DNA from 3 places in the Exiguobacterium sp. MH3 genome. Region 1 is predicted to be linked to each of the others. Evidence: predicted binding sites of a transcription regulator. Region 1 holds the regulator's gene; each other region holds the start of a gene.
The links. The regulator Rex, encoded in region 1, represses fermentation and respiration genes when NADH is low (regulators of the CRP and FNR family bind a similar motif). The targets are predictions, from matches to a motif close to TTGTGAAATATTTCACAA.
Positions count from the first base shown of each region.

Region 1 (10,495 bases):
ATTTCGTATTCTCTAGCGATGCGACTTGTAGCGCTTGGCTGATCAACCCTGGAGATCCTACAACACCGATGTCAGGATTCGCTGTATACGGATTGCCTGCACCATGTCCTGTGAATGCCGAGTTTCCAGCAGAGATCGCACATAAGATCCCGTTGTTCATTGCGTTGACGATTGCCCGTTGTTCCGGATCATCTGCGTTGACGAATGATGCCGTCGAACCGAGACTCATGTTGATGACATCCGCTCCGAGTGCAATCGCATCATCAATCGCTTTGATGTAGATATCACTGAATGTCGATGGCATGCCTGGATCATTTCCGAATACTTTCATCGCGAGGAGTTGTGTTTCCGGTGCGACCCCTTTGATACCACCGTTCGCTTCGTCTCCATTAGCACCGACCGTACCCGCTACGTGCATTCCGTGCATCGATGCACCTGCACCTAAATCACGGATTTCGCTATCGTGATCAGCGTAGTTATAGCCGTATGGGACTTTTTCCGTAAAATACTTCCCTTTTAGTCCTTTTGTTTCTTTAGCACTCTCAACCTTCGAAGAAGTCAAATCGATCTTCGTCTCCGGGCTCAACACCATATCTTTATGCGATGGATCAATCCCCGTATCGATGACCGCTACGATTGTCCCTTCCCCTTTGAAGCCATAATCCTGCCATGTTTCTTTTGCATTAACCATATCTTTGCTATACAACATGTCTGGTTTTGCGCCTTTATCGGCTTTCGGTCGCGCGTATTCATGGGCGATATGTACGCTCTTGACTCCGGCGAGTTGTTTGATGTCTTCGATGTCGCCGAACTTGACTTCACCACTGAATCCGTTGATGACGGTCGTGAAGCTTTCCTTATATGTAACGGGAATCGATTTTTTAGCGATCGCTGACTTGACTGATTTTTGGACGCTGACGAGGCGATCCTTAATCGACTCTTTTTCGGCATTGCTCAATGTGCTATACCGCTTGTTTTGTGCCTGCGCGATTTGAATCGCCGGCTTCTGCTCCATCTCGATGACGACACGGACCTTGTCAGACTGCTTATACACCTTCTCCTGTCCTGTTTTCTTAAGTGAGAGGGCGTGCGGCTTTTGACCGCTTGCCTTATCTTGCGAGGACAGTGCTCCTTGAGCACTAACCAAGTTGGAAGATGTCATTAAGACAGCTGCCAAGAGTGCGATTTCCTTCTTCATGCTTCTTTTCCCCTTTTCTAAAAAACCATAATGATGTTACCAACAAAACAGTTAAACGAAAATTCTGTATATTTAGTTTAATGAAATAGATGGAAATAAACAATTCGGTTCTGTCTGTTTTATATAATTATTTGTTTTTATTGACACTTTATATTACATTTCCATATTTTGAAAACAATAAAAAAACTCTTGAATCCTCAAGAGTTTGAAGTGTACGAATATGGTGGAGACTATCGGGATCGAACCGACGACCTTTTGGCTGCCAGCCAAACGCTCTCCCAGCTGAGCTAAGCCCCCATGAATTAACTTTAGTATACGCATCGCTAACTGCTTTATCAATATAAAAATAACGCTTTCATAAAAAGAATTCCTTCCAAAATCGTCGGAAGGAATTCACGATTCATTTATTCAATTCACGCATCAAATCCGCCTGTCGTTCAAGCTCTGCCTGTTGCTCGAGGATCAAGACCTTTTTGTACGTCCGCGCAGAAATCAAGATGCTGATCTCATAGAGAACGAACAATGGGACCGAGATCATCAAGTGTGACGTCACGTCCGGCGGTGCGATCAATGCCGCAACGACGAACAGCGCAAAGTACGCATATTTCCGATTCTTTCGCATGAAAATTGGCGTCACGAGACCAAGACGTGTCAGAAACATCGTCACGACCGGCAATTGGAAAAGAAGACCGAACGGAATCGTTAATCGGATTAAGAAACTGAAGTAGTTCTCGACTCCGATGACTTGTTCGATTCCGAGTTCCTTCCCTAGTTCAGTCGAAACTTTTAATAAGAAAGGTAACAACCAAAAGTACGAGAAGGCTACACCAGCCAAAAACAGAAAGAAGATGACCGGAATATACGTCAATGTCGCTTTTTGCTCCTTGTCATACAGACCAGGGCGGACGAATGCCCACAGTTGATACATCCAGAACGGTGATGCCAACACGATTGCGATGATGAACGCAAGATTCAAATATAACATTAAAGGATCTGCGACGTTGAAGGCATTCAAACCGATACCGAGCTCTTTTAAGTCCGCTTGCAAGAAGCGAACGAGCGGTCGGACGAGCGGAAATGCAACAGCGAACAGGACGACGACGATGATAAGCGACCAGACGATCCGTTTACGCAGTTCGTCCAGATGCGACGTCACGCTTTGTTCTTGATCAATCGCCATGATTCAATCACTTCTCTTTCGGTTCATCCTTTTTATCGTCGTCCATGATACCGTTCGTTGCGCTCTTGAACTCTTTCAATGTCTGACCCGCAGCACGACCAAGTTCAGGTAACTTCTTCGGTCCGAAAATGATTAATGCGACGACACCGATTAGTGCTAAGCTACCTGGTCCGATGAATGCTATAGTTGACGGGATAAGGTTTTCCATTATGATTTCACTCCTTCAGCTGATTGCGAATAATGCTTCATGAAATAAACTAACGACTGCAACTCGATCGATAAATCGATGTGATGGACCCGGACGCTCGCTGGCACGTTCAACCGCGCGGGCGTAAAGTTCAGGATGCCAGTCACACCATACTCGACTAACTCATCCGCTACTGACTGCGCGAACTGGGATGGAACCGTCAAGATGGCAACATCGACCTGATTCGCTTCGATTTGTTCTTTCATGTCCGAAACATGATAGATTGGAACGTCATGCGTCGTTGTTCCGACCTTCTCTTCGTCCGCATCAAACGCAACGACTATCCGAGTACTATTATTCTTTAAAAAGTTATAATTTGCAAACGCTGTTCCGAGATGACCGACCCCGATTAAGGCAACATTCGTCACCTCATCTTGATTCAAGGTTTTGCGGAAAAACGTTAAGAGATGTTGAACGTTATATCCATACCCCTTCTTCCCTAATGCCCCAAAGTAGGAAAAATCGCGACGAATCGTTGCTGAATCAACCTTCACCGCCTCGCTTAACTCAGCAGAAGAGACGCGGAGCTTGCCTGAATTGTATAAACTTTGGATGAAGCGATAATATAGCGGCAACCGTTTTGCTGTCGCTTGTGGAATTTTTGTGTCTGGTCCATTCATCCTGCAGTTCCCCCTTCGGCCACATCCATCGTGGCACCCAAATCTTTGCAAAAAGCTTTCTACTCTCCTTGATTGTAAACCACTTCACATAGAGTCACAAATAATATATTCCGCAGGACCTCGCGCTTTTGTTCGTGATAGACTAAAGGGTGGAAGGATGGATGGAAATGATACTCTTACAAGTCAACCAACTCTCGAAATCATTCGGCGTTGAGCCGATTTTAGAAAATATCAAATTGGAAGTACAAGAGCGTGACCGGATTGCGCTCGTCGGACGAAACGGTGCCGGTAAATCGACCTTGCTCAAAATCATCGCTGGCGAACTCAGTCATGACTCGGGCGACATCATGAAAGGCAAGGATGTCAAAATCGGTTATCTCGCGCAAGACAGTGGTCTCGAATCGAACGAGACGATCTGGAACGAGATGCTGACCGTCTTTGAACATCTCCAAGAACAAGAACGAACACTACGCCGGATGGAAATCGAAATGGGCATGGAGCATATCTTGAACGATCCGGTCGCGTACGATCGTCTCCTAAAGACGTACGATCAAGCGCAACACGACTTTTCAGAAGCGGGTGGTTATCAGTTCGAAGCGAATATCCGCTCCGTCCTGCACGGCATGCGCTTTTATCCGGACGATTATTCGCGCCGGATCCAAACGTTATCCGGTGGTCAACGGACACGTCTCGCCTTAGCGAAGATGCTCCTGCAAGCACCAGAGCTCCTCATTCTCGATGAGCCAACCAACCACCTCGATATCGATACGCTCGCTTGGCTCGAAAGTTACCTCGGCGGTTATCGTGGTGCCGTTCTGATCGTCTCGCACGACCGGTACTTCCTTGACCAAGTCGTCAATGTCGTCTATGAGCTGTCACGCAATGTCTGCCGTAAGTTCACCGGTAACTACACGAAGTACTTGGAACAAAAAGCGGCATTGTACGATCAAGAAATGAAACAGTTCGAACAGCAACAAGAAGAGATCGCGAAGATGCAGGACTTCATTCAACGCAACATCGCTCGGGCGACGACGACAAAACGTGCCCAAAGTGTCCGGAAGCGACTCGAGAAGGTCGACCGACTCGACCGACCAGATGGCGATGAGCGTAGCACGGTCCTGTCCTTCCCGATTGAAAAACAGAGTGGGAACGACGTTCTTCAAGTCAATCAACTGGCGATCGGTTACGAAGAAGCTGTCTCAAAAGACATCACGTTCCGCTTGCAACGCGGTGAATCACTGGCACTCGTCGGACCGAACGGCATCGGAAAGTCGACGCTCTTAAAAGTCCTCGTCGGTCGCTTACGCCCCCTCTTCGGTGATTTCCGTTTCGGAACTGGCGTCTCGATCGGATATTACGATCAAGAGCAGGCAGAACTCAATGACCGGAACCGCGTCATCGATGAGATTTGGAACGAATGGCCTTTGATGCGTGAACAAGAAGTCCGGTCTGTCCTCGGGCAATTCCTGTTCAGCGGTGACGATGTCTTCAAAATCGTCCATGAGTTATCTGGTGGCGAACGCGGACGTCTCGCGCTTGCGAAACTGAAACTCCGGAAGACAAACGTCCTCGTCCTCGATGAGCCAACGAACCATTTAGATCTAGATTCGAAGATGGTCCTCGAAAATGCGCTCGTCGACTATGAAGGAACACTACTATTCGTCTCTCACGACCGTTACTTCATCGACCGGATCGCGACCCGTGTCATCGAGATGAGTGAAACCGGTGTGACAGAGTACCTTGGCGATTATTCGTACTATACAGAAAAGAAAGCAGAGCAAGAAGAAATCGCTCGTCTTGAAGCCGAGGAAGCAAAAGCAGCAAAAGTCACGGCATCGAAGACGATCGATAAAGAAGCGCAGAAGGAAGAGCGCAAGCGCCGTCAGCAAATCGAACAACTCGAACAAGACATTGAGCGGCTCGAACAGCGTTCAGCGGAGATCGAACAGTTGCTTTGCGAACCGGAAGTCTTCAATGACATTCCGAAAGCAACGGCACTTTCGGCAGAACGTGATCAGATTGATGTCGATTTGCTCGAATTAATGGAACGATGGGAGAACCAACACTGATGCGGACGAAGAGCTTTTTCATCAATCTCATCTTAGGATTACTATCCGGTGTTCTCTATTTCGTACCGTTATATGCCGATTATGTATCCGTCTTTATTCGTCCAGATGCCTTCAATGCTGCACTTCCTTTGTTCCTCTTGATTTCCTGCATGATCGGTCTCGTCATCCAGACATGGAGTGGGCTCTTCATCAGTTTACTCTCGGGATTATGCTGTACGCTCCTGACGATACAGCTATTCGTCGAACTCAATGATCCGTTGATCTTATCGTATTACGGTAGTGTCTCTCCAATCAGCGCTTTCTTGATCAGCTGCGTCGGAATATGGGCACTCGCAATCGTCTTTTATTTGCTCGATGGCTATCAGTACAGTAAACGTCATGGTCTTGAAGCCTCTTCAAACGAAATCGATCCGCAGCCTTGATGAATCAGATGAACGACATGAAAAAAGGAGTGGAGATTCCGGTAGTTAGACCGGTCTCTCCACTCCTTTTTGTTTGAATCAAAACGAATCATACGATGAGTCAGGCATTCACACTTCGATCATTTCGTCGGTCGGGCAATCGTAAACGTCTTCCCGATCGTCGCATAATCATTTCCTGCTAAACGAGCGACAGCCTTCAAGCCTGCCGCGTCAATTCGGAACGACTCGACGAGTTCATCTGCAACGTGATAGCGCAGTACTTCCCCGATTAGAAGATCGGCACCTTCTAGCTCGACGTGTTGCGTCAAGCGCATCTCGAAGCGAATTTTCGCTTCCGCGATTCCGGGTACTTCGATTGCGTCACTATCGACGAGTGTTAAATCCGTCCGCTTAAGCTCACTTTCACCGTAAGCAAGTGGCGCTGCTGTCTCATTGACTGCGTCGACGATCTCTTCGCTGACGATATGGATGACATAACTTTGTTTCGCTAGGATGTTACGTGCCGTATCCTTCTGCCCCTGATCCGTCCGTTGTACGGCGATCACCAGTTGCGGCGGACTGCTTGAAGCGACCGTAAAGAAGGAAAACGGTGCGGCGTTGACCGTCCCGTCTTCTCCTTGCGTTGTCACGAAAGCAATCGGACGCGGAATGATGCTTCCGATCAGTAATTTATAATTGTCTTTTGCGCTAAGCGTTGATGCCTCAAACTTCATGAATGACCCACCTTTTTCTTCACCCGATGAGTGCAGCGAGTGAGTAGTCTCCAGCACCGATCATCGCTACACCAAGCGCGATGACGATCAATGCCATGTTGTATTCGTACCCGTTCTGCGTCACCCAGTAACCATTCGCACCGTGTACTTTAACGATCGCGACAAGCATCGATCCGATGATGAGGAGTGCTGCGATCCAGAGGAATACGCCTCCTGCAAACAACAAGCCACCGATCAATTCAGCAAGACCTGCTGTAATCGCGAGTGCCTTCCCTGGCTTCATGCCGATTGATTCGAACCAACCGCCTGTTCCAGCGATTCCGTGTCCGCCGAACCAACCAAATAATTTTTGTGTCCCGTGTGCAGCGAACGTTAAGCCGATGATTAAACGAATAATTAAAAGTCCTGTATCCATCATTGCTCTCTTCTCCTTTTACCTAATGTATTTTAGTTACTTTAAGTAACTCAATAAACAGACTATATCTTATCACTTACTAAAAGTAAATAGATTTGTTTTAGTTCTTTTTGTTACATTAAGTAAAATGATTCGATTTTTTTAGCAGAAGCGGGTATACTACAACTATAGAAAGGATGAGTGCTGATGGAAGAAGTCGCAATCCAACCGGCTCTTTGTCCCAAAGTCGAACATGCCTTTGAAATCTTAGGTAAGAAATGGACGGGTCTGATCTTACGTCACTTGTTGACGAAGACATGTCGTTTCAATGAGATTCAAGATGCCATTCCCGAATTATCAGGTCGTATGCTCACGGAACGTATGAAGGAGCTCGAAGCGGAAGGCATCGTCATCCGGACTGTCATTCCCGATCGTCCGATTAAGATTCAATACAGTTTGACCGACAAAGGGCGCCAACTCGAACCGGTCATTCGTTCCATTGAGGAATGGGCCGAACTACAAGACTAATGTATAGAAAAGCATCTTCTTCGGAAGGTGCTTTTTTATATGTCCTTTGACATTGATAATCATTATCAATTAAAGTAGAGAAGTACAGTGAAAGGAGGAAGATGCATGCATATCGCGATTGGATTCGTCAGCATGTCCGGGAATACGGAAGATATCGTCTCGATCATTCAACATGAACTCGAGCAACACGGTGTCAACGTGACGATCACGGAACTAGATCAATTCGTCGGGGAGGACTTATCACGTTTTGATGGTCTATTACTCGGCTCATATACATGGGGAGACGGTGATTTACCGTATGAAGCAGAAGACTTCGTTGAGGAGCTAAGGGAACAATCCTTAGACGGGATACCGGCGGCTGCTTTTGGTTCGGGGGATCTTGATTATCCGAAGTACTGCGCAGCCGTTGATTTGATTGAAGACGCATTAAAAGAAGCTGGGGCGACCCTCGTCACGGATGGCTTGAAGATTGAGTTTGATCCGAATACCCCGGAGAAACAAGCCGCTTGTCGTGCATTCGCGCAAACGTTTCATCGCTTTTTACAACAGGTTCATTCTTGAGTGTCGTTTGAATCCGTACTGTAAGGGAATCGTTAAAGCAAACTCTATGAAAGTGAGATGAATGTTTTATGACGATTCAAGCACTCGTCTTTGACGTCTACGGTACATTATTCGATGTCCATTCCGTCAAAGAACAAGCCGAAGCGCTTTATCCGGATCACGGAGAAGCGATCAGCAAACGCTGGCGGGAGAAACAACTGGAGTACTCTTTCCTCCGACAATTGAACGGACAGTATGTGCCGTTCAGCCAAGTGACACAAGATGCTCTCCGCTATACGTTACTCGAACTGAAGCTTCATGTGACCGAGGAACAAATCACGACCTTAATGGAGACGTACCTGACGCTTGATGTATATCCTGAAGTCAGCTCCGTTCTCGAGACGATGGCGGACAAACGTCTGGTCGTCTTCTCGAATGGTTCCCATGATATGCTCGATCCGCTCATTGAGCAGTCAGGCTTAGCCGATCGGTTCGAACATCTCGTCAGTGTCGATGATATCAAACAGTATAAGCCAGCACCTGCATCCTATATGCATGCCTTAAACACGCTCGGTCTAAAACGCGAGGAGATCCTCTTCATGTCCTCGAACGGTTGGGACATCACCGGGGCGAAGAGTTTCGGCTTCAAAACGGCATGGATCAATCGAAATGGACTTCCGGTCGAGGAATTGAATCTCGATCCCGATCGTATCTATGATGACTTGACGGGTATCACTGAATGGCAATGAACGAACAACAGCGGACTCCTTATTTAGGAATCCGCTGTTTTCATGTCTTCAGTAATTCGAAAGACGGGAGTAACCCTTCTTGAATAGATCGAGCTTCAGACCGCCTTCTTTTTCGATGAAGAAGAGGTATTCGTTTTGATCCGTATCTTTATAGAAGACCTTAAATAACGTCAACATCCGCTCTTTATTGTTCTCAACAGCCGTCACCTCGTGCTTTGAGATCACCTCGGCTTGGACTTGTTCTGCATCCATCTTTTGAATCATTGGTTCGAATGACTTCTTTTCTTGATCCGTCACCGGTGTTCCGGAAGCAATCATGAAATAATCATCACTCGCCTTGTTCGTTAAACCATACTTCCGATCGACGATGACGACGTTACTGAGCTTACCATTGATTGTCTGATCAAAAGCATATAACTTTTGAATCCGGGTCTTTTCCCCTTCTGCTCGTCCGATTTCGTAAAGTGGACGTTGTTTCGTATTCGTCTCGACCGCTTTTTTATCGGGTACGAGTTCTTCCTTATAGGCGACTTGGTATGCGTTGACGATTTCTCGGACCTGAAGTCCGATCGCGACGATGACCAGTACCGCTAACAATGCGATGATGACTTTTTTCATTCCATTTCCCCCAAGTTGTTCGGATTCCTTACTTTAAATCTAGCCCAGGTTCTGCGTTCATGGCAAGTGTCGAATAGCGTAACGCGCGATATGGATGAATTGCAGCCGCTCCGATCATCGCTGCATTGTCTCCACACAGGTGCATCGGCGGAATGACGAGATCGATTCCTTCCTTCGCACACGCCGCTTCGAGACCTTGGCGTAATCCTTTGTTAGCAGCGACGCCACCAGCAAGTAGCAATTGACGTCCCCCTTTATCCTTCACGGCACGAACCGCCTTTGTCACGAGTACCTCGACGACGCTCGCTTGGAAACTTGCAGCTAAATCTTCCGGAATGATCGTTTCTCCCCGTTGTTCGGCGTTATGCACGGCATTGATGACCGCTGACTTCAAACCGCTGAAGCTAAAGTCGTACGAGTCCTTCTCAAGCCAGACGCGTGGAAAATGGAACGTATCCTGACCAGTCTGTGCCAATTGATCGATCCGTGGACCACCCGGATACGGTAACTGCAACGTTCGAGCAACTTTATCATAGGCTTCCCCCGCGGCATCATCCCGTGTTTCACCAATGACTTCATATACACCGTCTTCTGGCATGTAGATCAGTTCCGTGTGCCCACCTGATGCAATCAAACAGACGAGCGGGAACTCAAGCTCTTGCACGAGACGATTCGCATAGATATGACCTGCGATATGATGAACACCGATCAATGGTTTATTGTGCGCAAAGGCGAGTGCCTTCGCTGCGCTGACACCAACGAGTAATGCTCCGACAAGTCCAGGTCCTTCCGTGACGGCGATCGCATCAATATCGTCGATCGTGACTTTTGCTTCCGTCAAGGCGTCATCAATGACGTATGTGATTCGTTCGACGTGATGCCGTGAAGCCACTTCAGGCACGACGCCACCGAATCGTTTATGACTTTCGATTTGAGACGAGACGACGTTCGATAAGACGTCGGTTCCTCCACGGACGACGGCAGCCGCCGTTTCGTCGCAACTCGATTCGATTGCTAGAATCAATGGTTGTGTCATAGGTCTTCTCCCTCCAGCTCCAGCCAGTAGATGGCAGCATCTTCATTGTTATCTTGATAATATCGTTTTCGGACACCAACATACTGGAATCCAAGTTTTTCATATAAAGTCCGCGCTGGTGTGTTCGAGACACGTACTTCGAGCGTCATCGCCCGCAAATCAAGCGCACGACCGACGGCGA
Region 1 is NC_022794.1:2,866,931-2,877,425, forward strand. It holds gene U719_RS14820 (S8 family serine peptidase) at 1-1,198, opposite strand, end outside; tRNA gene U719_RS14825 (tRNA-Ala) at 1,420-1,495, opposite strand; gene tatC (twin-arginine translocase subunit TatC) at 1,599-2,378, opposite strand; gene U719_RS14835 (twin-arginine translocase TatA/TatE family subunit) at 2,386-2,586, opposite strand; gene U719_RS14840 (redox-sensing transcriptional repressor Rex) at 2,586-3,245, opposite strand; gene U719_RS14845 (ABC-F family ATP-binding cassette domain-containing protein) at 3,413-5,314, shown strand; gene U719_RS14850 (hypothetical protein) at 5,296-5,736, shown strand; gene U719_RS14855 (flavin reductase family protein) at 5,856-6,449, opposite strand; gene U719_RS14860 (DoxX family protein) at 6,469-6,867, opposite strand; gene U719_RS14865 (helix-turn-helix domain-containing protein) at 7,051-7,371, shown strand; gene U719_RS14870 (flavodoxin) at 7,477-7,932, shown strand; gene U719_RS14875 (haloacid dehalogenase type II) at 8,001-8,660, shown strand; gene U719_RS14880 (hypothetical protein) at 8,709-9,278, opposite strand; gene tsaD (tRNA (adenosine(37)-N6)-threonylcarbamoyltransferase complex transferase subunit TsaD) at 9,307-10,314, opposite strand; gene rimI (ribosomal protein S18-alanine N-acetyltransferase) at 10,311-10,495, opposite strand, start outside.

Region 2 (10,495 bases), 910 kb from region 1:
TCCAGTCGTTAAATCAAACGTCCGATTCGACAGCCGATCAGTAAAATAACGATCGTGGGAGACGAAGAGGAGCTCACCAGGGAAAACATCGAGGGCGGCTTCGATTTGTTCACGAGTCGCAAGGTCCAAATAGTTCGTTGGTTCATCGAGAATAAGCAAGTGAGCACCAGAAAAATACAGGCGTAAGAAAGCAATCCGACATTTCTCACCCATACTGGCGTCGGAAATCGACCGGTAAACATCATCGCGACGGAATAAAAAACAGGCGAGTAACGTCCGGGCGTCCGTTTCACTCATCGTGCCGTACTCAAGTAATGCCTCTAACAACGTACCTGATGTCGGTAAGTGGGAAAGGGCTTGTGAAAAATAGCCGGTCTTCAATCGAGGATGACGGATTATGTTCCCTTGATGAGGAGCATATTCGCCCTCGATGAGACGCAGTAAGGTCGTTTTTCCGCTTCCATTCGGTCCGATGACAGCAATTCGGTCACCATGTTCTACCGTAAACGAAACATCCTTTAGGATCGGTTTCGTCTCATGCATGAAAGAGACACGTTCAAACGAAATCAGTCGTTTCGCACGAATCGCTTCATGTTCGAATGCGACGTGAACAGTCGGTGCAACTTGTGGTTTTTGTACACGATCCTCGAGTAGACGCTCGAGTTGCTGCTCTTTTGCCTTGACCTTCGTCGCATGTTTAGCAGCCTTCTTTTTCGCATACGGATCCCGTTCACTCGCTTGATTCGAGGCTTTTTGATGCCATTGCCGGTATCCTTGAATCATGCGTGTCAGCTCTTTGCGGGTGCGTTCTTGTTTTTCGTACGCTCGTTGTTGCGACAGAGCTTGATGTTCCTTTTGTTCTTTATAGGACTGATAGTTTCCGTTGTATCGCGTTGCCCCTGATTCAGATAATTCAATGACGGCATCAGCTGTTGCGTCGATGAAGAATCGTTCGTGTGAGACGTAGAGAATCGAGGTCCGTGACATGTTGACCCATTCCGTGAGCCACTCGAGCGTCTCTTGATCCAGATGATTCGTCGGTTCATCGAGAATGATGAAATCAGGTCGTGACAGAAGCAGGCAGGCAAGTTGGAGGCGCGTCTGTTCACCACCGCTTAAACTGGATGCTTTGTGTGTCCAGAGTGCTTCCTCTAATTTGACTTCTTTTAAGACGCGTGCTGCATCTGCTTCAAGCGAGAAGGCGTCCTGATCGAGTGCTTGTTGATAGATCGTCAAGTCACCATTCATGGCATTAGCGCGAAGTTGATAACGAACCGCATCCGCTCGTTCGACGACATCAAGAACGGTGTGATCGCCCGCTACGAAGTGTTGTGATAGTAGACCGAGTTTTTTGTAATGACGCTTGATCGAACCGTCAGTCGGCTGAAGTTGGTCAGCGATCAAGTGTAACAGTGTCGTTTTTCCGATGCCGTTCGGACCGATTAAGGCGACATGTTCACCGGTATGAATATGAAAAGAAACGTCCGAGAAAAGACGTCGTTCGTCGTAGTCCATCGATAGGTGTTGGATCGTAAGTGTTTCAGTAGGCATAAAAGCAGCTCCTTTAGTGTTCATTTCCGATAAGATGAAATGAAAAACACACCATCCGAAGCGAGCGGATGGTGTGCCGGAGTGTAACTCAAAGAAGGTGCTGGCCAGAGGTTGGTCACACCGAAAAAGAGCAGACTCGTAGCGTCAGACATCCGCAACTGCATTGCGAAAGAGATGATTTCATTCATCAAGCGACGTGTACGAGTGATTGCTTCATTTCGGTGTTGTACCTCCTGTTCATAGTCTATGCCGTCATTGTAACAAAATGGAAACGTTAACACAAGTACGATTCAAGTAAGGTTTGCGCAGTATCCGTTTCTTCTGATGAAGGGGGAAGCACATCAGTTAACGGATAAGCAAGACCAAGATTTTCCCACTTATAGACACCGAGTTGATGATAAGGGAGTACTTCGACGCGCTCGACGTTTCCGAGCGTCCGGATGAACTCGCCGGTCTGACGGAGGAAATGTTCTGACATCGTAATACCTGGTACAAGGACATGGCGAATCCAGACGGGAATGTTTCGCTCGGCTAGGCGTTTTGCGAAGGCGAGTGTATTGGCGTTACTCCGTCCAGTCAAGACGCGACAAGCGGCATCGTCGATATGTTTGATATCGAGTAGTACTAGATCCGTCGCATCGAGAATCGCATCGATGTTTTTCGGGACGACGGATCCCGCGGTATCGATGACCGTATGCAGTCCATGGCGTTTTGCTTCTGTTAAAGCAGCCTCCAAGAATTCTGGCTGAGCGAGCGGTTCACCTCCAGAGAAGGTGATTCCGCCACCCGTGGCCTCGAAAAAGGAGCGATAGCTGATCGCTTCTTTTACGACTTCGTCTGCTGAGACACGCCGTCCGCAACCGAACTCCCATGTATCCACGTTATGACAGTATTGACATCGTAGTGGACATCCTTGCGTAAAGACGATGAATCGAATGCCAGGACCATCGACTGTTCCACATGATTCAACGGAATGGATCATACCATAGGTCATCCTGCTCACTTCCTTTCACATACTACACATCATTTTAGAGAGAACCGTGGAACGTTCGATTGATGACATCGATCTGTTGTTCACGCGTCAGTTTAATGAAGTTGACTGCATAACCGGATACCCGAATCGTTAACTGTGGATATTGTTCTGGATGCTCCATGGCATCGAGTAACGTCTCACGGTCAAAGACGTTGACATTCAAATGGTGTCCTTTTGAAGTCGTACCACCCATATATCCGTCAAGTAATCCGACTGTATTGCGAATGCGTGTGGCTTCATCCTTACCAAGTGCTTTTGGCACGATCGAGAACGTGTAGGAAATCCCGTCGAGCGCATGTTCATATGGTAATTTTCCGACAGACGTCAGTGCGGCGACAGCTCCTCTAGTGTCACGTCCATGCATCGGGTTAGCACCCGGTGCGAATGGTTCACCCGCACGGCGTCCATCTGGCGTATTTCCTGTTTTTTTACCGTAGACGACGTTTGAAGTAATCGTCAGGACAGACTGCGTCGGAAGGGCATTGCGATACGTTGGATGTTTACGGATTTTCTCCATGAACAGTGTGACGAGATCGACCGCCATCTGATCTACCCGTTCATCGTTATTCCCGAACTTCGGAAACTCGCCTTCGATCTTGAAATCAACTGCAACCCCATCCGCATCTCGGATTGGACGAACTGTCGCATAACGGATGGCGGATAGACTGTCAGCGACGACCGATAAACCAGCGATACCGCATGCCATCGTCCGTAAGATTTCTGGATCATGTAAAGCCATCTCAATCCGTTCGTAGCTGTACTTATCATGCATGTAGTGGATGACATTCAGTGTGTTGACGTACAGTTCTGCGAGCCAATCGAGTTGACGATCATAAGCCGCCATGACGGTTTCGTAATCGAGTACTTCATCAAGCATCAATGGACTTGCTGGGGCGACTTGGATTTTGAGCTTCTCGTCCATTCCGCCATTGATCGTATAAAGTAATGCTTTTGCCAGGTTTGCTCGCGCACCGAAGAACTGCATCTGTTTCCCGATCTTCATCGCGGAGACACAACAAGCGATGCCGTAATCATCTCCATAAACCGGTAACATCAAATCATCGTTTTCATATTGAATCGAGCTTGAAACGATCGACATCTTCGCACAGAATTCCTTGAATCCGCGTGGAAGCTGAGTAGACCAGAGAACGGTTAGATTCGGTTCCGGTGCCGGACCAAGTGTCGAGAGAGTGTGTAAGAAGCGGAATGAACTTTTCGTGACGTTTGATCGTCCATCTTCACTCATTCCACCGATTGATTCCGTTACCCACGTCGGATCACCCGAGAATAGATCGTTGTAGTCTGGTGTCCGTAAGAACTTAACGATCCGAAGCTTCATGACGAAATGATCGACGAGTTCTTGTGCAGTCTCTTCCGTCAAGCGACCAGCCGCAAGATCACGTTCGACATAAATATCAAGGAACGTCGAGACTCGACCGAGTGACATGGCTGCCCCGTTTTGCTCTTTGATGGCAGCAAGATAGGCAAGATAGACCCACTGGAATGCTTCTTGTGCTGTTTCTGCAGGGCGGGAGAGATCGAAACCATAGCGAGCTCCAAGCTCGGTCAATTCCGTTAATGCGCGCAACTGTTCATTCATCTCTTCACGGTCGCGAATCATCGATTCAGATAAGAACCCGCCACGTGCCTTTAAATCCTTCTTACGTTCTTCGATCAAGCGTGCCGTTCCGTACAAAGCAACACGACGATAGTCACCGATGATCCGTCCGCGACCATAAGCATCAGGTAATCCGGTGATAATACCGGCTTTACGTGCAGCGCGCATTTCAGGGGTATAGGCATCGAAAACCCCTTGGTTATGTGTCTTCCGGTACTCGCTGAAAGTTTTCGTGACGGTCTCGTCTGCTTCAAAGCCATACGCAGCTAGGGCATCATTCACCATCCGAATCCCACCGTTCGGATGAATCGAACGTTTAAACGGTTCGTCTGTCTGTAAACCGACGATTTTTTCAAGTGAGCGATTCAGATACCCTGCATCATGCGAGAGGATCGTTGATGGTGTTTTAGCATCGACGGCATATACACCACCACGTTGTCGTTCTTCATTCGTCAGCTGTAGAATTTGTTGCCAGAGACGTTCCGTTGCTTGCGTCGGACCGACTAAAAAGTGATCATCTCCTGTATATTCCGTGCGATTGAGTCGAATGAAGTCTGCGACATCGATCGTCTTTACCCATTCACCAGACGTAAAGTTCGTCCAAGCACTCGTTTTTTCTAATAACATGGATACCACTCCTTTAATATTGAGCTAATCATCAGTTCCTTATGTGAATAGTGTAACAAAAGGAAGGGGTGATTCCCTTTACGTTCATGTGAATGTTTTAACAAGTGGACAAACGTTGATATGACGGGCTTTCTTTATTTCTGTATTCATATGAAAATAGTTTTAAAAAAACAGTTTTAGATTGCTAATTCAAGGTTTTTTGGAAACTGTATGAGTTGATTTGAAAAAGATTCACTAGAACAGTTGAAACTGTGAGGAATGTCACGCTACGGTGCCTTGTATTTTTAAGACGTATCGTTGACAATGAAAAAGGGAATATAGAACGTGGAGGTGTGCCAAATGGAGTATGTATCATTAACACAACAAGGAGAGTATCAGTCGGGAGACTGGGTCTCGCTGAAAATCGGATCGGACGGTTCAACGCGAACGGGAATGATCACGGAATTCGAAAATGATGGATTCTGGATTCGATTTGAAGATGATTTTGATTATGAAGACTTTATCGGCTATGATGAATCGTATTGGATTGCGCTTGTTCGTCGTCCGGTTGACGTAAAAGCGACGTATGCGAGTCTTGCGGAGTACCCGGCACTCGCTGCAGAATTACAGGATCGTGTCATCCAAGGATTCGAGATTTTAGAAGAAGAAGCCGGTGAAAGCGAGATTCGATTCCACATTCGATTGCTCGACGCAGGAAATGAATATACACAGACATTACGGGGATACCGTGATGCATCAGGAGATCATGTCGAATACGTAACGGCATGATGGAATTAAGAGAGTAGGAGAAATCGTTATGAACTTTACAAAACCATTTTTACAGGAAGCATGGGAACGGGCGCGCTTTACCGAGTTGATGCCTGTTCAAGAACAAGCGATTCCGTTGTTGCGCGAAGGAAAAGATGTCCTGGCTGAAGCGCCAACAGGAACAGGGAAGACGCTTGCTTATGTCATTCCAGCTTTAGAAAAGATTGAAGTAGAAGAACCACACGTGCAAGTCGTGATCACGGCACCAACACGGGAACTCGTCATGCAAATTCATCAAGTCATTCAATTGTTTGCTCAAGGAAGTGGTATCAAATCCGGTGCATTCATTGGTGGTGTTGAATTAAAACGACAATATGAACGATTGAAGAAAAAACCACAAATCATCGTCGGAACGCCAGGGCGTCTCGTTGAGTTGATCGATTCGAAGAAGCTAAAGATGCATAAGGTGAAATTGATCGTCTTGGACGAAGCGGATCAAATCTATGAGAGTGGTATGAGTGACTCGGCGACGCGAATCGCAAACAGTGCACTACGCGATCGTCAGTTAGCATTCGTCTCCGCGACATTGCCGGAACGGACAGCAGAATGGGGACGGACGCTTGCAAACAACCCTGAGACGATTCGGGTTGAGCGTGCCGTCAGCACACAAGTGACATTCGGTTATTTGGAGACTTCACGTCGTCAGAAGCCGGAATTGTTACGTCGCCTGGCGAACATGCAAGGATCAAAAGTGCTGACATTCATCAACAACCGCTCCTTCCTCGGACCATTAAATGGTGAGTTGAGTAAATTCTCATTGAAATATCGGATTTTGGATGCTGAAAAAGGAAAACGAGAGCGAATGGAGACATTACGTTCTTACAAAAAAGGAGAGTTTCCTTTACTCGTCACGACAGGTCTTGCGGCACGTGGTCTAGATATCGAAGCAGTCACGCATGTCGTCCATTACGATTTACCGGAGTCGCTTGACGATTTCGTACACCGTTCAGGTCGGACGGGACGTGGAAATGCGAACGGAATGGTACTTGCTCTTGTTACGGATCAAGACTTAAAACACTTAAAAACACTTGCGAAGCAAATGGGCGTCGAGATGGAAGCAATGGAAATTTACCGTGGGGAAGTCATTCCAAAACGTGAATTCACAGCACCTCAGACGATTAAACGACCGGCTACTCCTCACCGGAAAGGGCGATCGAAATGAAGAACGATCGAAAAGTAATTCCGTTTCCGACGACGGTTTCTGAAGCGGAAATGAATGCAGCCTTGAAGAAGATGTATCAAGAAGCAGCGACAGCACGTAGTACGGATTGGGTCGCTTTCATAGAAGAGATTGCAACGGAGGGACGTTGGTATTTAAAAGATGCTGAGTTGTTCCGGGACTTATTCGTAGATTGGGCCATCTTCTATGAGACGGATGATCAAGGAAAAACGCCGCACGGTCGTTTTCTTGAGCAGGTCAAAGAAGAGTTATCGCCTAGCCTCTATCGTGCCTTGCGTGGATTAGCGGACCCGATGCCTTCGTTGTTTCAAGTCGAGGCGGATGGTGTCGTTGATTTAATGTCAAAACAGACGTATCAAACGGATTTGTCTGAGATTGAAGTCGAACCAGGTGATTTGTTGATTGGGAAACTGCTCTACATTTCTGGGAAGTGGCGCTTTGCGATTGCCTATATGAAAGTAGCGCGCGCACTGGTACCAGAAGTCCTCGCTTTGTTGACGGACTTCGTGGATGAAGTAGGAGAAGACGCATTGCTTCGTCAGTATCCAGAATTTTGTGCGGAATTGATCGACTTACTCCTCGATATCGAAGAAGGCAATATTGCACCGAGACCAGAAGAATAATCGAAAAAACCTAGCATACATGACCCGATTATGGTCAACGTATTCTAGGTTTTTTTCATGAATCTGCTCGATATAGGGCGACATCGTTTTTATCCCGATGTTTCACGCGATACATGGCAAGGTCGGCTTGCTTTAAGCATGTTTCAAGATCAGCCTTATGACACGCGGTCACACCGATGCTTGCAGAAACGAATAAGGATTGTCCTTTATAGACGTAAGGTCGTCTTAAAAAGTGTAAGGAGGATTTGCATTTTCGACGTAAGGACAGTTCATCATCGGCGTGTAAGAGGATTGCGAACTCATCTCCACCCAGTCGATACACGGATTCTAAAGAATTCGTATGCTCACTCAATCGCTTCGCGACCTCGATCAAAACATAATCGCCTGCCTCGTGACCGTACGTATCATTGACTTGCTTAAAACCGTCTAAATCGACTACCGCAAGATAATTCATCTCGAGGAGATGATTTGAAAAATCTCGCTCCAACGAACGACGGTTTCCGATACTTGTCAAGGCGTCATGATAGGCGTGGTATTCGATCCGTTTTTGTCGGAGCTTTCGTTCAGTGACGTCATGTAAAATCATGAAACGTCCCATCGAAGTGGCAGCAATCTGAATCGGAATATCGATGATCTCATACCTTCTGTGTTGTTCATCTTCATACTCATCGATATCTGTCTTAAGTGTTTCTAATAAGTGACGCATCGTACGAGGAATATGTTCAATCGTCATGTCGGGTAAATGAAACAGACGTTGGGCAGCTAAGTTCGCGTATAGTGCCGTTCCGGATTGATCGAGTCGAATCATCGGATCAGGATGACCGAGAAAGAGTGGGATGACTTGCTGTTCACTATCTTTGATTTGTTGTTTTCGATGTTCGATACGTGAAGCAAGTTGTTCGTTCCGTTCGTGTAATTGTGCAACGATCAAGCCATGCTGACGGGCAATCAAGATCTGTCGGATGATTAGTAAAACTAAAATGATGAAGATATCGAGCTTCCCGCCTTCTTGTTCTACCATATAGTGAATGAATAAAGGAACGGCCAGTAGAGGGAGCCAGGAACGGGGAATGACCGTCGTTCGAGTGGTTCCTTCTTCAATATGATCGACATGCCATAAAATAGCTGCACTTTGCGCCAAACGAATCAAGATCGGGAAAAACAATAGATAATTTGCTGAGAAGTCCGGGAAATAAACACTCGAGACTTCGTAGATACCACGAATGAAAATGGATAAGAACAATAAGAACAATGCCATCCTTGATACCCAATGGGTTTCTTGAATGAACGTAAAATAGAAGAAGACGAATAAACCGAGTGATGTATTCGTGATGACGATGATGGCATAAGGAACAGTTTGCAGTCCCGGATTCGTCAATTCATTGAGGACATGAAACGCAACAAGTGCTATGAAAACGACGATGATCGCGGCATCGACGAAAGCGAGTACGTGTTGTCCGAGTGTCCGTTTTGTGATGATTCGGTAAAAAATCGCGTATAAGAATACGTAATGAGATATTGAAAATAAAATCAGGCTATAAATAGATGGAACTGGAAAGTCTTGATCGAAGAAATGTAATGTCTCAAGAACGGAACCGATGCATGATAAAACCAGTGATCCTAAAGCGATCAGCCAAAACTTTCGTCTGGGTACGATCAATGTTTGTTCCTTACGATAAGCAGTAAGAATAAAGTAAGCAATCAATCCAAGAGAGGCATACTGTAGTACTTGTTCAACGATCCGATTAGAGATGGAAGGAGTCCATGTAGCAAGGATCATTAGAGCAAAAGAGATGACGAGCATGGCAGGAAACCAACGGATGAAATAGTTCGATTTAAGCATGGACTCCCTCCTAACGTTTAATTTGAGTAGCGAACAAAAAATTGTTTTTTTCGGTCTTCTTAATATGGTACATGGCTTCATCTGCTCGAATCAATAATTGTTCTGAGCTTTTACCATCTTCAGGGTATAAGGAAATTCCGATTGATGGTGTGACTTGAAGCGTATGTGTCTGAATATAGAACGGATGATTTAGAACTTCGAGAACGTGTTCGGCAAACTGACGTGTTTCCGAAGCAGATGCCTGAATGAAGATCAAGAACTCATCTCCTCCAAGACGTGCAACGAGATCAGTTGACGTCGTCATCGATTGAAGGCGGCTCGCCGTCTCTTGTAACACGAGGTCACCAACATCATGCCCATAAGTGTCATTGATTTGTTTGAAACCGTCTAAATCAATGAATAGTAAGGAGCCGTATTCTAACGTCGGCAGAGTTAGATAAAGTTGTTCCTCGAAGTAACGTCGGTTTGGCAAATGCGTGAGCGAATCATGGTACCCCATACGTTCTAGCCATACTTCCTGTTGATAATCTTCCGTGATATCCGCCAAGATGACGAAATAGCGTTGTTGATCCGGGATATCGATGATTGTCGTATTCAAAAAGATTTCCGGATGTTCCTCCGTGGCCGGTACATGTAGCAAATGAGAGGGATAAATCAGCTGCGCTTGTTGAAGCAATGGAATGAGTCGATCGAGTTGTAGCCGTTGGCTCGGTCCGAGCGGTAAATCGCTCCATCCAGCTTCGACAGCAGCTGGATTGACAGATCGAATCTGATACGTAGCATCGATTTCAAGAACAACTTCTGGATAAGATAGAAAAAGCGACGTTAGTTCTTTTTCACGTAACTGTAAGAGTGCTGTCTTTTGATGGACGATGTCTTCTAGATTCGTTTGCAATGCTGTTGTTTCCTGTAACAACCGCAGATTTTCCTGATATGAAAAAAGCTGTCGTGTTAAAAATAATAAAAACGTAATGCCGACGGAAAGTGAGAAAAAGGTTTGGGAGACAGGGAAGAATGTAATATAGAGAATCAGTACAGATAATAAGATGTACGACATCAAGGAACGCGTAAGTGTTTCGACCCGAATAAGAGTTGCTTGTTGTTCATGACTGATGGGAAGAGCGCGAGTATTCATGAAGGCAAGGATGAAGAGTCCGCTGAGTGGGTATAGCGGAAGCAATAAACCAGCTATTCGCGGTTCACCGTTCAATAA
Region 2 is NC_022794.1:612,115-622,609, forward strand. It holds gene abc-f (ribosomal protection-like ABC-F family protein) at 1-1,551, opposite strand, end outside; gene U719_RS16800 (hypothetical protein) at 1,572-1,739, opposite strand; gene pflA (pyruvate formate-lyase-activating protein) at 1,826-2,545, opposite strand; gene pflB (formate C-acetyltransferase) at 2,580-4,829, opposite strand; gene U719_RS03100 (hypothetical protein) at 5,169-5,597, shown strand; gene U719_RS03105 (DEAD/DEAH box helicase) at 5,626-6,798, shown strand; gene U719_RS03110 (hypothetical protein) at 6,795-7,439, shown strand; gene U719_RS03115 (GGDEF domain-containing protein) at 7,495-9,282, opposite strand; gene U719_RS03120 (GGDEF domain-containing protein) at 9,293-10,495, opposite strand, start outside.
Region 2: a site for Rex is predicted at 4,916-4,933, ahead of pflB (formate C-acetyltransferase). Genes of this name have one in related genera too.

Region 3 (10,495 bases), 850 kb from region 1:
ACAGGACCACACTTACATTTCGAACTACATGTCGGAGGTTATCAATATAGTGCTTCTTCTCCTCTGAATGCAGTGAATCCATTGGCATATCTGTAATCAAAAAACGGGCTTCGGCTCGTTTTTTTTTTGCTGCTGTGCTACAGTTAAGGCGAAACGAATACTTGAGCAACTAGGGGAGCTGGAGGAATCCGGCTGAGAGGAAAACCAATCTGTTTTCGACCCTATTACCTGAACTGGATAATACCAGCGTAGGAAAGTTGAGCCGAACGGATACCGGAATGCGTGTATAACGCTTTCGTATAGCGTCGACTGCTTTTTTACAGCGGTCGACGCTTTTTTTGTCGGTCACGACTCCCTTACATTGCTCGATGGGAAGGTGAAAAGAACATGAAACATGTACTGACGATTGCAGGATCCGACTCCGGTGGTGGAGCTGGGATTCAAGCAGATTTAAAAACCTTTTCGGCTTTAGGCGTTTATGGAATGAGCGTCCTGACAGCTGTCACGGCGCAAAATACGTTGGGTGTTCAAGCGGTGGAAGAGTTATCTCCAGAAATCGTAGATGCCCAGTTAACGTCGATTTTTTCAGACATTCGTGTCGATGCGATCAAAATCGGAATGGTCTCGAATGCGCAGACGATTCGTGTCATTGCTACACATCTCCGCAAACAGACAGTTCCGATCATATTAGATCCCGTCATGGTCGCTAAAGGCGGTCATGCCCTATTGCGGACGGAGGCTGAACAAGCATTGATTTCGGAGCTTTTACCGCTTGCGACACTCGTCACACCAAATTTACCGGAAGCGGAGCGTTTAACAGGACGATCGGTCACCAATCTAGATGAAATGCGACTGGCGATGCATCAATTAGCTACACAGACAGGGGCAGTATTACTAAAAGGTGGACATCTCTCAGGAGCTGCGACGGATTTGTTGTTTGATGGGGAAGTAGAACACCGCTTCACATCGGAACGGTTAGACAATCAACATACTCATGGAACTGGTTGTACCTTATCTGCGGCGATTGCGGCGCGGATGGCGCTTGGAGAAGATTTGACAGATAGTGTAAGACAAGCAAAGAGCTATGTCACGGAGGCGATTCGTCATGGATTTGCTCTCGGACAAGGTATTGGACCGACACATCATTTTCATTCACTTTGGAGGGATACACATGTTTACGACCATTCTTGAACACAAACCACTCATTCACCATCTGACGAACACGGTGACGATCAATGACTGCGCAAACGTCACACTCGCTGTTGGAGCATCACCCGTCATGGCGGAAGATATTCGCGAAGTAGAAGAAATGGTTAGACTCGCGCAAGCCCTTGTCTTAAACATTGGTACGATCGATGCAGACATGCAAGCAGCTCAACGACTTGCAGCCGGTGAAGCGGGACGTTTAAATGTCCCGATCGTTCTTGATCCAGTTGGAGCAGGAGCAACGACATTACGTACTGACTTTTCTAAAGAACTCATTGATCTCGGGTGTACGGTCATCAAAGGAAATACTTCTGAAATCAAGACGTTACTTGGGGAAGACGGACGAACTAAGGGAGTCGATGCTGCGGGAGATGCAATGATGGATCGAGAAAGTATTCGTGCATTCGCTCGCAAACACAAATCTGTCCTCGTCGTGACAGGTCCGAACGACTATATCACGGATGGAACGCGCGAAATGGAATTACATGTAGGAACACCTCGTCTAGGAGACATCACGGGTACGGGCTGTATGACGGCCTCCTTGATTGCGAGCTTCCTCGGTGCAGGATATACAGCGTTTGAGGCGGCTGTTCACGGAACATTCGTCATGGGAAAAGCAGGAGAACAAGCAGCCTCCGCGCAAGGTCTTGGTGATTTTAAACGAGAGTTGTTCAATGCAATCAGCCTCATGACGGTACAAGATCTGGTGGAGGTGACAGAACGTGTCAATTGATTACTCCATCTATGCAGTGACGGATCGTCGGTACCATCCTGGAGTCGCGATCGAGACGGTCGTTGAGGAAGCCATTTTAGGTGGGACAACGATCGTGCAACTACGGGAAAAAACAGCGCAAGGAAAGGAATTCTTCGATCAGGCAGTTCGGTTGAAGAGACTGACGGATCGACACGACATTCCTTTGATCATCAATGACCGGATTGATATCGCGTTACTCGTCGGAGCTGGTTTGCATATCGGACAAGAAGACATTCCTTTAACCGCAGCACGTCGCCTTTTACCAGATGCCGTGATTGGTGTGTCAGTAGCCACTGTTGCACAAGCGATTGAAGCAGAACGAGACGGAGCATCTTATTTAGGCGTGGGGTCTCTATTTGCGACGTCATCCAAAGCGGACGCTGATTCCATGTCGCACACGATGCTTCAGGCAATTCGAGAAGCCGTACGATTACCTCTAATCGGTATTGGTGGAATCACAGCAACGAATGTCTCCTCTCTGCCTATCCCGCTAGAAGGGTATGCCGTCATCTCAGAAATTTTTGCTAAAGAAGATCGGCAACTCGCTGCGCAGCAAATGACAGATGCTGTGCGTGAATGGCATCAATCACTTCAGAACAGGGTATAATCCGTTCAGAGGTGATTGTATTGAAATGGCAGACGATCCGTTTTCGCGGCTATTGGATTCGATATCGGTTAGAACCACAAATCATTCGAGTCGATAATCAGGGGATCTACCATCTAGGAAAAGTCTTATTTCCGCGTCCTAATCGTATATCTTATGAGATGGCCCTTTTATTGAAAGAAAAGTATGAAAGACGCTACAAACGTCCGTTGTATATTAAAACGAGCTCGATTGCGACGGAAATTTGGGGACATACTCATTTAGATATTTATTACCGGGCACTTCTTCATCTACCGATTCCGACGCGACTTCGTCAACGTTATACGAATCGATTAGAAAGCACGAAAGTCATTGACATCGGCGTACGCGCTGTCGATCAAAATCGAATTGTCTGGGATATTGGAGATTACGTAGGAGGATGGTTCGTGTTTTGGCTCATTCGCAGACGAATGCGCTGAACTTGCAATGTCCCGTTTCTCATGGTGCAATATAGGTAGAAACGAGGTGACGGACATGGACATTCCCCGTTGTGAAACGATTGCGATTGACGAACAACGTGCGTCTGAAATCGGACAAGTCGTGGATACGATCCCAACACTTGAAATCGGAAAGCTATTTAAGATTCTTTCGGATGCGACACGACTGCGAATCGTTTATGCGTTGACGATTGAAGAAGAACTATGCGTTTGTGATGTCTCAGCCTCTGTCGACTGTTCGATTGCGACGGCGTCTCACCATCTTCGGTCTTTGTTGAAACAAGGACTCGTCAAGTTCCGAAAAGAAGGCAAAGTCGTCTATTATTCCCTGGATGATCATCATGTCTCATCGCTTGTGCATATGGCTATGGAACATGTGCATGAGGGAAAAGCAGTACGTGAATGATTCTTTAGAATAACGAAAAGCGTAGCTATTGCTGCGCTTTTTTTGTTCATCTCGGATCGTTTTCCTAGGACAAGCATCGACCTCGTCCTGTCAATCAAGATGACGCCTCTATAATCTGAAGAGGCTGACTCGAAAAAAGAATAACTCATCTTTTCAGACCCTTTCCTCAGGCGAGACACAAGCTGGCTTTCTTGCTTCATTCCAGCAGAAAAGCGGGTCTCGTTCGTCTCTGATAGCGCAAAATCGCGCTTGTTCCTGTAGAAGTGGCGTGTGACGCGTCATTCTTTTTGTTACGAGATAAGGGTGGCAGAATGATGATCTGCCACCCTTATCTTTGTAAAGACTGACTTTTGAGTCAGCTCCTTTTTGTTTATTCTTGTGCTGATTTCTCTGATATGGCAGGAACGAAGCGATGGAAGAAAAAAATCGTTGCACTAATCATCAAAAAGGACAGAATTGACAGGCCGAGGCACATCCATTTATATGTAGCAATTAACGCATCCGATTGTTGTAATTTTGCCTGAAGCGTTCGATATAAATCATCTTTTACACGTGATAAGTCTTCAAGGATCGTCTGAGTCGTTTGAGTCGATTGTCTGGCGAGACGTTTTGCTGCTGCTGGACTTTGGCGTTCATATACGACGAAAACCCGTTCGATTTCTGACTCCCAGACATTGTTGCGACGAAGAAGATCTTTAATTGTTCCTGGAGTAGTCGAAGATTGATTCAGACTATTACGTAAGTCATGAATTTTCGAAGTCGAAAAATAATATTGTTCAATATAACGATTATCTTCGTACAATAAGAGGCCGCGGACTGCGTTTGCTCGATCTCGATTATGTTCAACCAACTGATCGACTTGATTAATTAACGGTATATCATGATCCTTCATCTGCGCTGTCATCGAAGCAATTGTCCGATAACCAGATAAGGCATAAATGATTGGTATAGAGGCAAATAAACTGATCAAAAGAATCAGCAGAACACGCTGACGCCATAGTGAGTGCATGCAATCATTCCTTTAAATAAAAAGACATGTCATTAGCTTAACTACTATTACAAGAAAAGTGAAGCCTGTCTATTTTTTGAATAGGGATAGGAAAGTAAGAAGTCAGTATTCTGAATAAAAAAGCAGGAAAGCTAGTGCAATCCGAGAAGCTGTTTTATGTAGAAGAAAAAGCGCAGCTTGGCTGCGCTTGGTTAAAACGAATAGGAATGTTCCTTATAGTTTCCGAAAACCGTATGAATTTCTGAGAATGTAACGAATGCATTTGGCTCAACGGAAGAGACGATCTCTTGCAAACGGACGATTTCATTATTTTGAACGACGACATAGACCATTTTTTTCGTTCGGTTGGAATATCCTCCACGTGCATCGAGAATCGTGACACCACGACCGAGTTCTTTTGTAATGACTTCATTGATTTCATCTGCTTTCTCACAAATGATGATACATTGCTTAGAAGCAGAATAGAAACTGTAAACCGTCTGAAGGGCTTTGGCGCGAACGAAGCTCATGATGAGCGCGTACATAACGTGTTTTAAGTCAAACACCCACCAAACAAGGATGTAGATGACAAGATCTTGCATCAGAAATATGCGAGGAAGTGGCCAGTTATGAAAACGAGCGAAGAAAAATTTTCCAAGAATATCAAGCCCTCCAGTTGAAGCACCACCGAAGAAGATCAATGCCATCGCAAGTCCAGAGACTAGACCGGCAAAGATGGAGGCGACGAGCGGATCATTTAAAGATTCCGGAACAATTTGAGTCGGAATCCAGTCGATTAAAAAAGAGGAAGCAACGACGATGATGCCGGATAAGAACATGAACCGTTTACGCAGAAAACGAAAACCTAAAAGGAAGAGTGGGATGTTTAAAAGCAATTGCGTTAAACCGATTGGCGTGTGGAAGAGCTCTTGGATGATGAGTGTGATCCCCATGATACCGCCTGATCCGATATCATTTGGAGATAGTAGTAAACTGATGTAAAGGGAATAAAGCAATGTACCGATGATTAAAAAACTAATTTTTTCAACTCTCTTTTTCTGTGGGTGTGTTGTAGTCATGGCAATATGATGAGTGACCTCATGCTCCTCCTTCTGTGAGTATCTGCCTGCAAGAGTACGCCCATATGCATAAAATTTCAACCCTTCTTATGAAAAAAGATGAAAAAGGGTACGTTTTTTTAGGAAGGTGATGAAAATGAAAAAAACGTTCTTGCTTATTGGTTGTATTTGTTTAGTAATACTAATTGGTATTCGCATTTTTCAACCATCGGATGAAGAAAATCGAACGTCTATTTGGCATGATGGAGATCTCGTAGCGAGACAAGTGGGTGCTTCGATGATGAATACGGTAGCGGTTCGTCAATTAGCCGAACAACTTCCGTTCTCATCAGAATTAAAACAGGTAGATGTCGAAGGGGAATCGTTGCGGCTTGTTTATGAGGTTACAGGAAAAGAGCGACAAGCCTGGATTGGTACCGATACTGGAACACTACAAGTGAATCAGGATTTTTTGAAAGCTCGGTTATCTAAAGTGCTGATGCATCATACACTTGTTTTATTTTCAACGATTCCTGATTTGACCGATCTCGAAATTTACTACACGGATCCGTATTCAGGTGCAGATTTTACGATGGACCGGAAAACATTCGACACCTACACTCCGACCGATATTGAACGAGCTACTTCCTCTTCTAGACGCTTTAATCGGGTCGTCATTGATGGTTATGTGCTCGATGCATCAAGGCGAAATACTTTCTTTGAACGCTTCGCATCACGACTACGAATTCAAACTAATTAGTTGTATAAAGCAAGAAAAGGCATTTTTCACAATCTCGACACAATGATATCGTTTACATCTCGTTCTTTTATAAAAACGATAAAACAGGTCTATTCAATACTTGAACATCTTTTAAGATGGAAGTATGATAATAAATGAACAAACATTGTGAAGTGTTGAACAAAAGAAAGAGAGGTTTCTACGATGAACGAGGTAGAAGCATTAGAAGGATTACGGAATAAAGCAATCAAGTCGACGCGCATGCTACAAATGCGTCCTCTCGAGTACTTAGTTCGTGCCATGCTAGCAGGGATTTTCATTGGATTTGCAATTATTTTTACCTTAAAAGCAATTAACGGTCTATATATGGCGGAGTCACCTGTTGCGACACTTGTTGGTGGACTGACCTTCGGAGTGGCACTCGTCCTGATCGTTTACGGTGGGGCAGAGCTGTTCACAGGAAATACGATGTATTTCACGACGGCGACGATGCGCGGCTATACGACGAAGATGGATACGATGAAGGTCTGGTTGATCTGTCTGATTGGAAATGGACTTGGAGGATTAGCATTTGCGCTACTCTTTTCTCAAACAGGAATCATCCAAGAGCTTGGTATGAACAACTGGTTATTTTCTGTCTCAGAAACGAAGATCCACCATACGACGTGGGAAATCTTCACACGAGCTATCTTCTGTAACTGGATGGTCTGTTTAGCGATTTTCATTCCAAAGAACATGAAGAATGAGTTGGCGCAGATCATGATGATGATGGTACTGGTCGCAGTCTTCTTCGCATCTGGATTTGATCACGTCATCGCCAATATGGCCTTGTTCTCCATTGCGTTAGTCGTACCACATCCGGATACGATCACATTTGCCGGAGCGATGCACAACCTGTTGCCAGCTTTAGCCGGTAACATCATTGGTGGAGCAGTCTTCATGGGAATGATCTATACGTGGCTGAATAAAGAAAAATTAGAAGTAGATGAATCACGTCAATCCACGACACCTGTTCATATTGCTTCGAAACAAAATGCATAAAAAAGAGCAGCTGTCGCGACAGCTGCTTTTTTCATTCATTCCATATGTTGAAAGCGATCGACGTCTGCAGCCAGTTCTTCGTAAATCGTCTCGACGATTTGTGCATCATCGAAGAGCCCGAGGACGTTATCGTCCGGTAAGGCGTCAACAGGAGACGTGAAGTACAGAACGGCCGTCAATAACAATTGTTCCTGCTCCGCATGCATTTCGAATTTTTTCTGATAGAGAGCACGAAGCATTTCAAGCAGTTGTTTTAATTGAAAATAAAGGACGAGTTCTGCCTCGCGTTCGATGTCCGAGCTTTCTGTAGACGCGATATCTTGCGTCAAGTGCGCAAGTCCGATTTCTGCTCGAACTAACAATTCTTGCTGTGCTTTTTCATCACCAACGAGGTCGAGTGCCTGTCGGTGAAAATACGTATAAGCCGATTTAAAATCGCCGGGTGTGAATTCCATGGTGATGCCTCCTTCTCTTCTCTTTCTAGTTTCGCCTTATTTCTTGCAAAATTGCAACTATTTCGTGAAAATAAAGATACAAGAAAGGGGATTACATAATGCCGACACAAGCAGAATTACAACAATACGCGTCTTTAGCCGTGCGTACGGGAATTAATCTACAACCAGGACAACAACTCGAGGTGCGTGCAGGAATCGAAAATTTGCCGCTCGTTCGTGAAATCACGCGTGTCGCCTACGAAGTAGGAGCTACGCAAGTATATGTACAATGGTCAGATGATGAGATGACGAAAATCCGTTATTTCGATGCACCGGAAGAGTCGTTTGATACGTTCCCGGATTGGTTAAAAGCACGTTACGACCAACTGGCAGAAGAAAAGACAGCGTTCTTATCGGTCGTCAGTGAAGATCCAGATTTATTGAATGGCGTGGACTCGAGCCGAATCGCACGTGCGAATAAAGCAGCCGGTGTCGCTCTTGCTAATTGGCGGAAGTTCGTCATGAGTGACAATGTCAGCTGGTGTGTCGTAGCAGCACCTTCTGAAAGCTGGGCGAAGAAAGTATTCCCTGATTCAGAGAATGCTGTTGAAGAGCTCTGGTCAGCTATTTTAAAGGCTACACGTGCCGATCAAGCGGATCCGGTCGCTGCATGGGCGGATCATGATCAGAATCTGCGTTCAAAAGCAAAATTCCTGACAGAGAAGAAATACAAAACATTGCACTACACAGCTCCAGGAACAGAATTATCAATCGAATTACCAGAACGTCATGTTTGGTTAGGTGGCGGTGGTCCGAATGCAGATGGTGTTGATTTCATCGCGAATCTGCCGACAGAAGAAGTGTTCACGTTACCGAAAAAGACAGGAGTCAACGGACACGTCTCGAGCACAAAACCGCTTAGCTATAGTGGGAACTTGATTGATGAGTTCACACTCTGGTTCGAGAACGGAAAAATCGTTAAAGCGGAAGCGAAACAGGGTCAAGAAGCATTAGATGACTTGATTTCACTTGATGAAGGTGCACGTTATCTTGGAGAAGTTGCGCTCGTGCCACACCGTTCGCCGATTTCTGACTCGGGTATCCTATTCTATAATACATTGTTTGATGAAAATGCTTCATGCCACTTAGCGATTGGTCGTGCGTACTCGACGTGTCTCGAAAATGGTCCTAGCCTTTCAGCAGAAGAACTAGAAGCACAAGGCGCGAACGACTCGATGACGCATGTCGACTTCATGATTGGATCAGCGGATCTATCGATTGAAGGAGAACTTGCAGACGGAACGCGTGAATCAGTCATGCGTGACGGAAACTGGTCAATCTAAACGAACAAAAAGGTGAGTCCGAATACGGAGCTCACCTTTTCTTGTAAGATTCTTGTTATGCTTCTTCACCGATAATTTTCACTTCTGTCTCAAGTAAGATACCGAATTTTTCTTGAACCGTTTCTTGGACATGACGAATGAGCGCGATATAGTCGGATGCAGAGGCATTCTCGACGTTGACGATGAAACCAGCGTGTTTCTTGGACACTTCAGCGCCACCGATGCGTGTTCCCTGTAAGTTGCTATCTTGAATCAGCTTCCCTGCAAAATAGCCTTCTGGACGTTTAAAGACGCTACCACAAGAAGGGTACTCGAGTGGTTGTTTCGTTTCTCGCTTATGCGTCAAATCATCCATGACTTCCTTGATTAGTGCTGGGTCACCCTCTGTTAAGGCAAATCGACCTTCGAGGATGATGTATTCTTTCTTCGAGAAGCAACTTGTCCGGTATCCCAGTTCGAGTTCATCATGCGAAATGTTCAACAGTTCTCCTTGTCGTGTCAATACAGTAGCGCTATGGAGGCAATCCTTGACTTCACCACCGTATGCTCCCGCATTCATGATCAATGCGCCACCAATCGTTCCTGGAATCCCACAAGCGAATTCAAGACCGCTGAGCTGATGCGCGTAAGCTACACGAGACGCTTCGATGATTGCTGCACCACTTTGAGCAACGAGTTCATGTCCTTCAACCGAGATATCGGTTAACTTCTCAAAGGAGAGGACAATGCCACGGATGCCGCCGTCACGTACGACAAGATTCGATCCGTTTCCAAGCAACGTCAAGGGAATACCTTGTTCGTAAGCATATCGGACGACAAAAGCCGTTTCTTCATAAGAGGTTGGAATGATGAATAAATCCGCGATTCCTCCCATTTTTGTATACGTATGATATTTTAAAGGTTCATTGATTAGTACGGACTCTTTTGAAATGCCTTCATACAGTCCCGTCATTACTTGTTCAGTCATTATGGTCTCAGTCCTTTTCATGAATTCCTACCAGCGCTCATGCGCTCAAAATATATTTTAACATTAATCGTGCGGTCGTTGTTCAACATACTGTTCCCAAAATACCGACTTATGCCGGGAATTGCAAGCACTAGGGAGTGAATGTCATCGATTAGTAATGAAAAATGTCACAAGGAAAGCAGAGTCAGGAAGAGGAATGAAGCGAAAAGAACTCGGGAAAAGAGAAGTATAGAAGGAGGCGATGACGATGGAAAGTGAACGTTTATGGATGCGACCGTTCGAAGAAGAGGATTTCAGTTTTTATAAGTCGCTTGTCCAAAATGAGCAAGTCATGCGTTATATCAATGGAGGTACTGCCCTGAGTGAAGATGAAGCACGAGAGTGGTTCGAACGGCAATTGGAGCGATACTCGGATGAGCGACAAACTGGTTTTTTGCTGTTATTCAAAAAAGAAACGAATGAACCGATTGGTTTCGCCG
Region 3 is NC_022794.1:551,308-561,802, forward strand. It holds gene U719_RS02765 (murein hydrolase activator EnvC) at 1-96, shown strand, start outside; TPP riboswitch at 162-272, shown strand; gene thiD (bifunctional hydroxymethylpyrimidine kinase/phosphomethylpyrimidine kinase) at 388-1,191, shown strand; gene thiM (hydroxyethylthiazole kinase) at 1,172-1,939, shown strand; gene thiE (thiamine phosphate synthase) at 1,929-2,567, shown strand; gene U719_RS02785 (hypothetical protein) at 2,579-3,022, shown strand; gene U719_RS02790 (metalloregulator ArsR/SmtB family transcription factor) at 3,078-3,446, shown strand; gene U719_RS02795 (hypothetical protein) at 3,817-4,455, opposite strand; gene U719_RS02800 (YitT family protein) at 4,647-5,513, opposite strand; gene U719_RS02805 (hypothetical protein) at 5,650-6,252, shown strand; gene U719_RS02810 (formate/nitrite transporter family protein) at 6,436-7,272, shown strand; gene U719_RS02815 (YkvA family protein) at 7,308-7,727, opposite strand; gene U719_RS02820 (aminopeptidase) at 7,826-9,049, shown strand; gene murB (UDP-N-acetylmuramate dehydrogenase) at 9,105-10,016, opposite strand; gene U719_RS02830 (GNAT family N-acetyltransferase) at 10,264-10,495, shown strand, end outside.
Region 3: a site for Rex is predicted at 6,398-6,415, ahead of U719_RS02810 (formate/nitrite transporter family protein). Genes of this name have one in related genera too.